Regions from separate parts of the Microbacterium sp. R1 genome, predicted to be linked through region 3. Evidence: predicted binding sites of a transcription regulator. Region 3 holds the regulator's gene; each other region holds the start of a gene.

Evidence for each region. Region 3 encodes LexA, which represses DNA repair genes until DNA is damaged. Its sites were predicted from a motif close to TCGAACANNTGTTCGA; they were not measured.
Region 1: ILP86_RS16635 (HNH endonuclease signature motif containing protein) is a predicted target of LexA. The motif match lies at 1,816-1,831, and genes of this name have one in related genera.
Region 2: ILP86_RS05905 (HNH endonuclease signature motif containing protein) is a predicted target of LexA. The motif match lies at 1,270-1,285, and genes of this name have one in related genera.

Annotation. Positions count from the first base shown of each region.
Region 1 is NZ_JADDUD010000004.1:268,770-272,044, forward strand. It holds gene ILP86_RS16625 (acyl-CoA dehydrogenase family protein) at 1-454, shown strand, start outside; gene ILP86_RS16630 (serine hydrolase) at 566-1,663, shown strand; gene ILP86_RS16635 (HNH endonuclease signature motif containing protein) at 1,862-3,244, shown strand.
Region 2 is NZ_JADDUD010000001.1:1,168,768-1,172,042, reverse strand. It holds gene ILP86_RS05905 (HNH endonuclease signature motif containing protein) at 1-1,238, opposite strand, end outside; gene ILP86_RS05900 (hypothetical protein) at 1,351-1,590, opposite strand; gene ILP86_RS05895 (aldo/keto reductase) at 1,643-2,605, opposite strand; gene ILP86_RS05890 (SDR family NAD(P)-dependent oxidoreductase) at 2,706-3,275, shown strand, end outside.
Region 3 is NZ_JADDUD010000005.1:36,232-39,506, reverse strand. It holds gene ILP86_RS17065 (prolyl oligopeptidase family serine peptidase) at 1-792, opposite strand, end outside; gene lexA (transcriptional repressor LexA) at 874-1,560, opposite strand; gene ILP86_RS17055 (LysM peptidoglycan-binding domain-containing protein) at 1,851-2,219, shown strand; gene ILP86_RS17050 (histidinol-phosphate transaminase) at 2,301-3,275, shown strand, end outside.

The sequences.
Region 1 (3,275 bases), on a different contig from region 3:
CTTCATCCAGCTGATGCTGAACCTGCCACTCGAGCGCCTCTCGATCGGCGTCGCCGCAGCTGCAGCCGCACAGGCCGCCCTCGACTGGACCATCGCCTACACGAAGGACCGCGAGGCGTTCGGTGAGCGCATCGCCGACTTCCAGAACACCCGCTTCCGCCTCGCCGACATGTCCGCGACCACCGATGCGATGTGGGCCTACATCGACCGCGCGCTCCGGGCCTACTCGGAGGGGAAGCTGTCCGCCGAGGATGCCGCGAAGGTGAAGTTCTGGGCGACCGAACGCGAGTGGGAGGTGCTCGACACGGGAGTGCAGCTGCACGGGGGCTACGGCTACATCATGGAGTACCCGATCGCCCGCGCGTTCACCGATGCCCGAGTGCACCGCATCTACGGCGGCACGAACGAGATCATGCGCGACCTCGTCGGGCGTCAGATCGCCGGCAAGCGCTGACGCGCCTCCCCTGAAGAGGCCCCGGATTTCGCATCCGGGGCCTCTTCTCGTCGTTGCCCTATCGCCGTCGAGGCGTGGACAGGGGTGCTGCGGCCCGGTTGAATCGACTGCATGACGACGTCGCTCGCACGGATCCTGGATGAACACGTCGCGCGAGGCACGGCGCCGGGGATCATCGGCGTGCACGGTGAACCCGGTGGGGCGTTCGAGATCGTCGCGGCCGGAGACCTGCCGGCGGATGCGATCGTGCGCATCCAGTCGATGACCAAACCGATCCTCGCGGTCGCCGCACTGCGCCTCGTGCAGGCGGGGCGCCTCCTTCTCGACGATCCCGTCGAGAAGTGGGTGCCTGAGGTCGCCGATCGTCAGGTGCTGCGCGTGCCGGATGCTCCCCTCGACGACGTCGCGCCTGCGACGACGCCCATCACTCTGCGTCATCTGCTCACCAACACCTCGGGCTACGGCGTGCAGGTCGTGTCGTCGCCGCTCGCCGAGGCGATGATCAGGAATCGGACGGTCGCGGGGCAGAAGCCGGTCGCGATGGGCGCACAGGAGTGGCTGGACGCGCTGACCGCGCTCCCGCTCGCGTTCGAGCCCGGCACCGGATGGCGCTACCACCACTCCTTCGGCATCCTCGGGATCCTGCTCTCACGAGTGGTCGACGGGTCGCTGGAGGAGCACCTTCGGCGTGACCTCTTCGGACCGCTGGGAATGGTCGACACGGGTTTCACGGTTCCCGTCGACCAGGCGCATCGGCTGCCCGCGGCATACCGGCACCAGGAGGGCCAGCTGGTCGAGATCGAGCCGGCGGCCGCAGGGTTCTCCGTCGCGCCTGCGCCGTTCGATCTCAATCACTCGGAACTCGTGTCGACGGCCGCCGACTATGCCGTGTTCGCGGGGATGCTGGCCGCCGGCGGGCGCCATCGCGGGAGTGTCGTCCTCGACCCGGAGCTGCTCGCGCTGATGCGTTCGGACCAGGTGCCGGCCGCAGCGAAGACCGCGGACAGCTTCTTCCCGGGATTCTGGGAGGGCACGGGGTGGGGATTCGGCGTCGCGGTGCAGACCGAGGGTGAGCACGTCGGCCGGTTCGGCTGGTCGGGTGGGCAGGGGACGGACTTCTGGATCGACCAGGACGGCTCGTTCCGCGTCGTCCTGAGCCAGGTCGAGATGGGACCGGAGGTCATGGGATTGTTCACCGACGTGCAGTGAGGCACTCCGGCGGCTCCTGTGTCCGGGTGGCCCGGGCAGGCCGGGCGGGTCGGGCGGGTCGGGCGGGCCTGGCGGGCCTGGTGGGCCTGGTGGGCCTGGTGGGTCGGTCCGGGGAGGGCGGCTTTCGGGATACCGGTCTCACCGGCATGCGATCGAACAAATCTTCGAATCTCGGCACGATCCGCGATAAAATGAAGCATGTCCAGATTGACCGCGTTGCACGAGGCGATGTCCCGCCTCGATGAGGCGTGGTCGGATGCCGACGACTCCGGAGACCTGTCGCGCGAGCAGCTGATGGCGGTGAGCGAGTCGATCGGGGTGCTGCGGCGTCGGTTGGATGCCGTGCATGTCTCGGTGGCGGCGTGCATATCGCGTGAGTCGCGTCCAGAGCTCGGCGCGGAGAGCCTGGCGAAGCAGCAGGGCTACCGCAATCCGGCGACGCTGATCGCGGCTGCGACGGGAGTGTCGACGGGCGATGCCTCGCGCCTCGTCAAGGTGGGCGAAGCGACTGCACCCCGCAGCGACCTCCTGGGCGCCCCTCTGCCGGCGAAGTACCCGTCGGTGAGTACGGCACTCGACTCGGGTGCGCTCGGCGCCCCGGCCGCCGCGATGATCATCGCGCTCCTCGATCGCTGTCGGATCGCCGCGGGAGCGGAGCGTATCGCCGAAGGCGAGCGGGTGCTGGCGGAGAAAGCGGCGGGTTTGGCGCTCGACGATGTGCGCAAGCTCGTGGTCCGCGCGGAAGCATGGCTCGACCCGGACGGTCTGGAGCCCAGGGAGGACGAACGGCGCAACAGACGTGCGCTATCGCTGTTCGAGCGTGACGGCATGGTGCATCTGAACGCGGTGCTCGACGTCGAGACCGCGGCTCCGGTGGTCACCGCGATCCGGGGGTACGTGACCGCCGCGTTCGCCGCGCGAAAAGATGCGCCCGACGAGGGTGCGCCCGATGCGGACCGCCGGACGGTGCCGATGATCCAAGCTGATGCTCTGGCGGTGTTCTGTGCGCACGTGCTCGGGTGCGAGCAGCGGGTGCCGGTAGCGGGGGCGACAGTGATCGTGCGGATGAACCTCGACGATCTGGAAGCCGGCACGGGGTCGGCGACCCTGGATGGTGTCGATCACCCGGTCAGCGTCGGAGCTGCGCGCAGGATGGCGGCCGGTGGCGGTGTGATCCCGTGTGTTCTCGGTGGCGACAGCGAGATCCTCGAATGGGGTCGGGAGAAGCGGCTGTTCACCCGCGCACAACGGCTGGCGCTGGTGGAGCGCGACGGGGGATGCGCGATGTGCGGATTGCCGCCCGAGATGACGAAGGCCCATCACATCCGCTGGTGGAAACGAGATCACGGGCCGACCGACCTCTCCAACGGGGTACTGCTGTGCGAAACGTGTCACCACCGCATCCACGACAACGGGTGGGAGATCCGTATCGACGATGCCGGGAGTATGAGTAGGAGTGGGGGCGGGAGTAGGAGGGGGACTGGGAGCGGCGCGCGGGTGTGGTTCATTCCGCCGCGATACGTCGATCCTGCGCAGACCCCGAGGCTCGGCGGTCGCGCACGCCTCGACGTCGCTGCGTGAGGATGTCGGTCTCTGGTGGGCTGGTCTCTGG
Region 2 (3,275 bases), on a different contig from region 3:
CCACCGATGCGGATGCCCCACCCGTTGTCGTGGATGCGGTGATGACAGGTCTCGCACAGCAGCACGCCGTTCGAGAGATCGGTCGGCCCCTGGTCGCGTGTCCACCAGCGGATATGGTGCGCCTTCGTCATCTCCGGGGGGAGTCCGCACATGGCGCAGCCGCCGTCCCTCTCCACGAGGGCCAGTCGTTGCGACCGCGTGAAGAGGCGCTTCTCCCGCCCCCAGTCGAGCACCTCGCTCACGGTACCGAGTACGCACGGGATCACTCCCCCGCCCGCAGCCATCCGCCGCGCAGCTCCGATGCTGACGGGCTGCTCGATTCCGTCGATCTCGGCCGATCCCACACCCGCTTCCAGCGCGTCGAGATCCACCCGCACGATGACGGTCGCGCCCGCCAACGGCACGCGAGCCTCGCAGTCGAGCACATGCCCGGCGAACACCGCGAGCGCATCGGCCTGGATCATCGGCACGGTGCGACGATCGGCATCGGGCGCGTCCGGGGCCGTCGCATCCTTCCGGGCGGCGAATGCGGCGCTCACGTAGCCGCGGATGGCGGTCACGACGGGTGCGGCAGTCTCCGCATCGAGGACGGCGTTCAGATGCACCATCCCGCCGCGCTCGTGGATGGTCAGGGATCGTCGGGAACGCTGCTCCTCGAGACGCGACTCCACCCCATCCGGGTCCAACCAGGCTTCCGCCCGCACGACCAGCTTCCGTACGTCGTCGATCGCGAGCCCCGCCGACTTCTCGACCAGCACACGCTCCGCTTCGGCGACACGCTCGACACCGACCACCACGCGGCATCGGTCGAGCAGCGCGATGATCACCGCTGCCGCCTGAGCGCTGAGTGCGCCCGCGTCGAGTGCCTCCCGAATCAGCGGATACCTCGCCGGCAGCGGTACACCGAGGAGATCGGCGCGTGGTGCGACCGCCTCTCCGACCTTCACCAGCCGATGCGCCTCACCGCGCGACACCCCGACAGTCGCCGCGATCAAGGTCGCCGGATTCCGGAAGCCCTGCTGCTTCGCAAGGCTCTCCGCCCCCAGCTCCGGACGGGACTCCCGCGAGATGCAAGCGGCGACCTCGATGTGCACCGCGTCCAGCCGGCGTTGCAGCACGCCGATCGACGCGCTCACCGCGATCAGCTGCTCACGCGAGAGGTCTCCCGAACTCTCGGCGTCGGCCCACGCCGCATCGAGGCGGGACATCGCCTCGTGCAATACGGCCAACTTCGACATGCCTCGATTCTACCGAATCAGCGCTCGACATTCGAAGTTATGTTCGATCTCATTCCAGCATTCCGTTGCCGTCGCCTCCAAGGCCGAGGCCGCCACACGTCCGACCCGACCGTCAGGGCGTATCCCGCACAATGCTCTTCGCCTCATCGACGAGCGCACGATACCCGGGGAGGAACGGCTCGACGAGCTTCGTCTCAAGCTGCGACTCCAGATCACAGAGCACACGCCGCTCCGCCTCATCCACCACGAGCTCACCACTCCCGTTGGCAGCGGCCAGCCATTCGAAGAGCACCAGCGCTTCGCCAGCCGTCAGCTGCAGCTCGACCGACACCCTCTCTCCGCTTCCCGCCATGCGCATCATGCTAGTCGTGAACACCACCCCGCACTCCCCCTCCACTCACCACTCACCACGCTCCATCCGCCCGCACTCCGCGGTCGACCCAGCAGTCGGCAAGGGCGGTGCGCACCTCGTCGCCGTGGTCGCGCGCCAGCGCGAGGGCGGCATGGTTGAGCTCGAGCTGTGCGACGCGTGAGGCGCCGAACAGCACGTTCGCCGTCGCGGGGTTGGACAGGCAGAAAGCGATGCCGAGTGCTGCCGGCGTCACGCCGAACCCCTCGGCGACCCGCGCGACCTCGGGGTAGACGGCCGCGATCCGCTCACGGATCCCGCCGACGTCGGCACCGATCTTCCGTTCCGGCATCCGTCCGGTGGCGAGGATGCCCCCCTCGAACACGTCCGACGCCTGGAGGGTGAGCGTGCCGTCGGCGAACAGCGGCCCGTAGGCGTCGCCTTCCGCCATCGACCGACGAGCGATGCCGTACTTCAACTGTGCGAACACCGGTCCGGCCACCCCCTGAGCTTCGGATTCCGCGAGAGCCTGCCGCGTGTGTTCGATGCGCCAGTTGTTGATGCCCCAGGAACCGACGAGCCCTTCGTCGATCAGCGCGTTCACGTCGGCCACGAGCCGCGGCAGGTCGGGGGCATCGACGTAGTCGCCCACCACGAGGGTGTCGAACCGGTCGAGGCCGGCCCGCTGCAGCGACTCCACGAGCTGCGCACGGAACCCCTGGTTCGGCCAGTCCCACAGCCAGAGCTTCCCGCACAGCACGATGTCCGCGCGGTCGACGCCGCTCGCCCGCAGCGCCTCGCCGAACAGGATGTCGGTGCGGGAGTTCTCGGCGTGCGGACCCATGTTGTAGTACGCGACGTCGAAGAACCCCGCATCGAGCTCCACCGCGCGCCGGATGAGGGTGACCGCCTCGTCCCGCTCCATGCGATCCCAGGTGTTCCACGACCCCAGGGCGAGCGGCGGCACCGGCGCCCCGCCCGAGAACAGGGGTGTGCGGGGATATGTCGGATCGGGCATGAGGGCTCCTTCGCCGTCTCGTGGCACGGGGTTGTGTTTTTCTATGTTTGTAGAATATAACGGACTCATCCCGTCAGAACACCCGTCAGTGAGGACGAACATGACCGTTTCCCCCCGCCGCATCCTGGTCACCGGAGGGGCGTCCGGGCTCGGCCGCGGCATCGCCACCGCCTTCCGCACGGCCGGCGACGAGGTGTTCATCGGCGACGTGGACGCCGACGCAGCCGCTGCCGTCGCCGCCGAGATCGGCGCCACCCCGCTCCCCCTCGACATCGGCGACGAAGCGTCGGTGCGAGCGGCGGCCGAGCGGGTCAGGGAGTCCGGCGGCATCGACGTGCTGGTCAACAACGCCGGCATCGTCGCTGGTGGCGGCACGCTGCAGGAGGTACCGGTGGATGTGGTGGATGCCGTCCTCCGCGTCAACGTGCGCGGCACGTTCCTCATGCTCCACGTCTTCGGCGCACTGCTGGCCGAGGCGGGGCACGGTTCGATCGTCAACATCTCCTCGATCGGCGCCCGCCAGCCCACCGCGGGCCTCGGACACTACGAGGCGACGAAGGCCGCGGTCGACGCCTTCACCCGCACCGCCGCCCTCGAGCTCTCCGCCTCGGGAGTGCGCGTGAACGCCGTCGCACCGGGGCCGGTCCTCACCCCGCTGACGGCCGGCTTC
Region 3 (3,275 bases):
GAGTCCATAGCCCGTGTCGGCGTCCGAGGGTGAGACCTGCCGTGCGGTGCCGACCGGGACCACACCGTCCAGGGAGATGCGCTGCAGGGCCCAGCGCCCACCCGGATCATCGGCGAAGATCAGCTCCGAGTCGCTCAGCCACTCCGGCTGCAGCGCCGCCCGTGAGGGGATCGTGCGCGGAGTATCCTCACCGACCTCGGCGACCTGCACGTGCGCGTCCTCCCACGGCATGCGGCCCCTGTCCCACGCGACCCACGCGGCGCGGGTGCCGTCGGGGGAGAGCGCGGGATGGGCGAAGAAGCCATCGCCCTGCACGATCACCGTGATCGCGGACGCATCCTCGGCTGCGGAGCCGTCGAGCGGGATCTCGACGATCGCTCGGAGATGCGGCGTGCGGGAGAGGTCTTCGCGCACGGCCAGCAGTCGACCGGACTGCACACGCAGGCCGCCGTGGGAGGGCCCGGGAGGGGTGAGAGCAACGGGCTCGCCTCCCACGCTCAGACGATGAACCCGCTGGTCGTTCGCGTCGACGAAGTAGAGCGTGCCGTGCTCGTCCGCCGTCCACGCACCCCCGCCGTACTCGTGCACACGTGAGCGTGCGCTCCAGGGGGAGGGGAGGATCTCGGCTCCGGAGGAGCTCCGCACCGTCACGCGGCCCTTCTGGGCCGGCACCGACTCGCCCCACCAGATCTCCGAGCCGACGAAACGGGCGCCGTCGATGCGCGGTGAAGACGCGGCGACCGAGGCGGCGGAGAACGGGGATGACCAGGAACCGTAAGGGGACGACGACATGTCTCGAGCCTATGCGGCGTCGCACCGCGTGTGCGGCCACGCCGTGGGCCCGACCACTGTCCGCGCTGACCGGATCGAGGGTCAGACGGCGCGGAGCACCGCCACGACCTTGCCGAGGACGACGGACTCGTCGCCGAGGATGGGTTCGAATGCCGAGTTGCGGGGGAGGAGCCAGGTGTGGCCGTCCCGGCGGCGCAGCACCTTGACCGTCGCCTCGCCATCGAGCATCGCCGCGACGATCTCGCCGTTCTCCGCGCTGTTCTGGGAGCGGACCACGACCCAGTCGCCGTCGCAGATGGCGGCGTCGATCATCGACTCGCCGGAGACCTTGAGCATGAACAGGTCGCCCTTGCCCACCAACTGACGGGGGAGCGGGAAGATCTCCTCGACCTGCTGATCCGCGGTGATCGGCACGCCGGCGGCGATCCGTCCCACCAGGGGGACGAGCGCGGCGTCGCCTACGGGAGTCGCGACGTCGGCCGGGTTCTCGGTGCTGGCGCCCGGCAGATCGATGAGCACCTCCATCGCCCTGGTCTTCCCCGGGTCGCGGCGCAGGTAGCCACTCAGCTCGAGCTGTCCGAGTTGATGGGTGACGCTGGAGAGGGACTTGAGACCGACGGCGTCTCCGATCTCGCGCATGCTCGGCGGATAGCCGTGGTTCGCGATCGAGTTCTGGATGACCTCGAGGATCGCCATCTGCTTCGGGCTGAGGCTCTTCCGGCGGCGCGTGCGCGGTGCCTCCGACTCGGCGGCAGAGTTCTCGCTCATGGTGCTCCTTCAGTGCGTGATCCGACGTCCCTCTTCGAATGTCGGAGGCCCGTGGTGGGGTGTCCTTATCGAAACCGTATCCGAGAATCGGGCCGATCTGGAAGATCTGTTCGAGCGTGTCGGCCTCTTTCCCCGGTGTGGTTTCGAAGAATACTTGACAGATGTTCGAACTCGAAGATATCTTCGGTACGTAGCTTCGCATTCCCGGCTCCCGGCCGAGTCGTGAATGCGAACGCTACGCCAACTTCCCCGGCAGCCTCACCGCTCCGGGACAGGCTAAGGAGCACCACATGAGCAGCATCGGCTTCAGCACCGCAGCAGTCATCCCGGCATCGCCCCGTCCTTCGACGAGACTCCGGCTGACGACGCGTGGTCGCGCTGTACTGCTCGCCCTGGCGTCGGTGCCCCTCGCCGCCGGCATCGCGTTCGCGGCGCTCAGCGGCGGCAGCGCGGTCGCGTCGGGTGCCGACACCGCACCCGCCGGCGTCGAGACCGTCACCGTCATGCCCGGTGACACGCTCTGGTCCATCGCCACCGGCGTCGCGCCCGACGCCGACCCGCGCGATGTGATCGGCGACATCAGCCGGATGAACCTGTTGCGCGGCGGGGAGCTGCAGATCGGGCAGACTCTGGCGATCCCGGCTCAGTACGCGCGCTGATCCGGCGGAGGGCTCAGACGAGGAGTTCCTGGGGCGGCGACTTTGCGTCATCAACCTCAAGCGCCGCCTAGCATGGGAAGGGTGACCCTCTCCCTCAACGATCTCCCGCTACGTGACGATCTCCGCGGATTGAAGCCATACGGTGCTCCACAGGCGCCGCTTCCCATCGCGCTCAACGTGAATGAGAACACGCATCCGATCCCCGATGCGGTGGCGAGCGACATCCTCGATGACATCGCCGTCGCGATCCGTGATGTCAACCGCTACCCGGATCGTGAGTTCACCACGCTTCGCGAGTCTTTCGCGGAGTACCTGGGCCACGGTCTCGTCCCCGAGCAGATCTGGGCGGGCAACGGGTCCAATGAGGTGCTCCAGCACATCCTGCAGGCCTTCGGAGGCCCTGGTCGCACGGCTTTCGGGTTCGCGCCGACCTATTCGATGTACCCGCTCATCGCGCAGGGCACCGGTGCGCGGTGGATCGCCGGTACGCGTCAGCCCGACTACACCATCACTCCGGAGGAGGCGGCCGAGCAGGTGCGGGCCGCCGAGCCGGACGTGGTCATCCTCTGCTCTCCCAACAACCCCACCGGCACGCCGCTCGGACTCGACGTCATCGAAGCGGTGTATGAGGCTGCCAGGGGCATAGTGATCGTCGACGAGGCCTACCAGGAGTTCGCGCCGCATGACGCGGTCTCCGCACTGACGCTGCTCGAGGGGCGGCCGCGTCTGGCCGTCTCGCGCACGATGAGCAAGGCCTTCGCGTTCGCCGGAGCCCGTGTCGGGTATCTCGCGGCCGACCCGGCGTTCATCGACGCGCTGCGGTTGGTGCGTCTGCCGTACCACCTGAGCGCACTCACCCAGGCGGCGGCCATCGCGGCGCTGCGCAATGCCGACGTCATGCTCGGCATGGTCGAGGAGATCGTCGAGCAGCGCGACCGCATCACGGCGACTCTCGAGGCGCTGGGTTACCAGCCGCACGAATCCTGGTCGAACTTCGTGCTGTTCGGTGGAGTCTCCGACCCGAAGGCCACCTGGCAGCAGCTGTACGACCAGGGG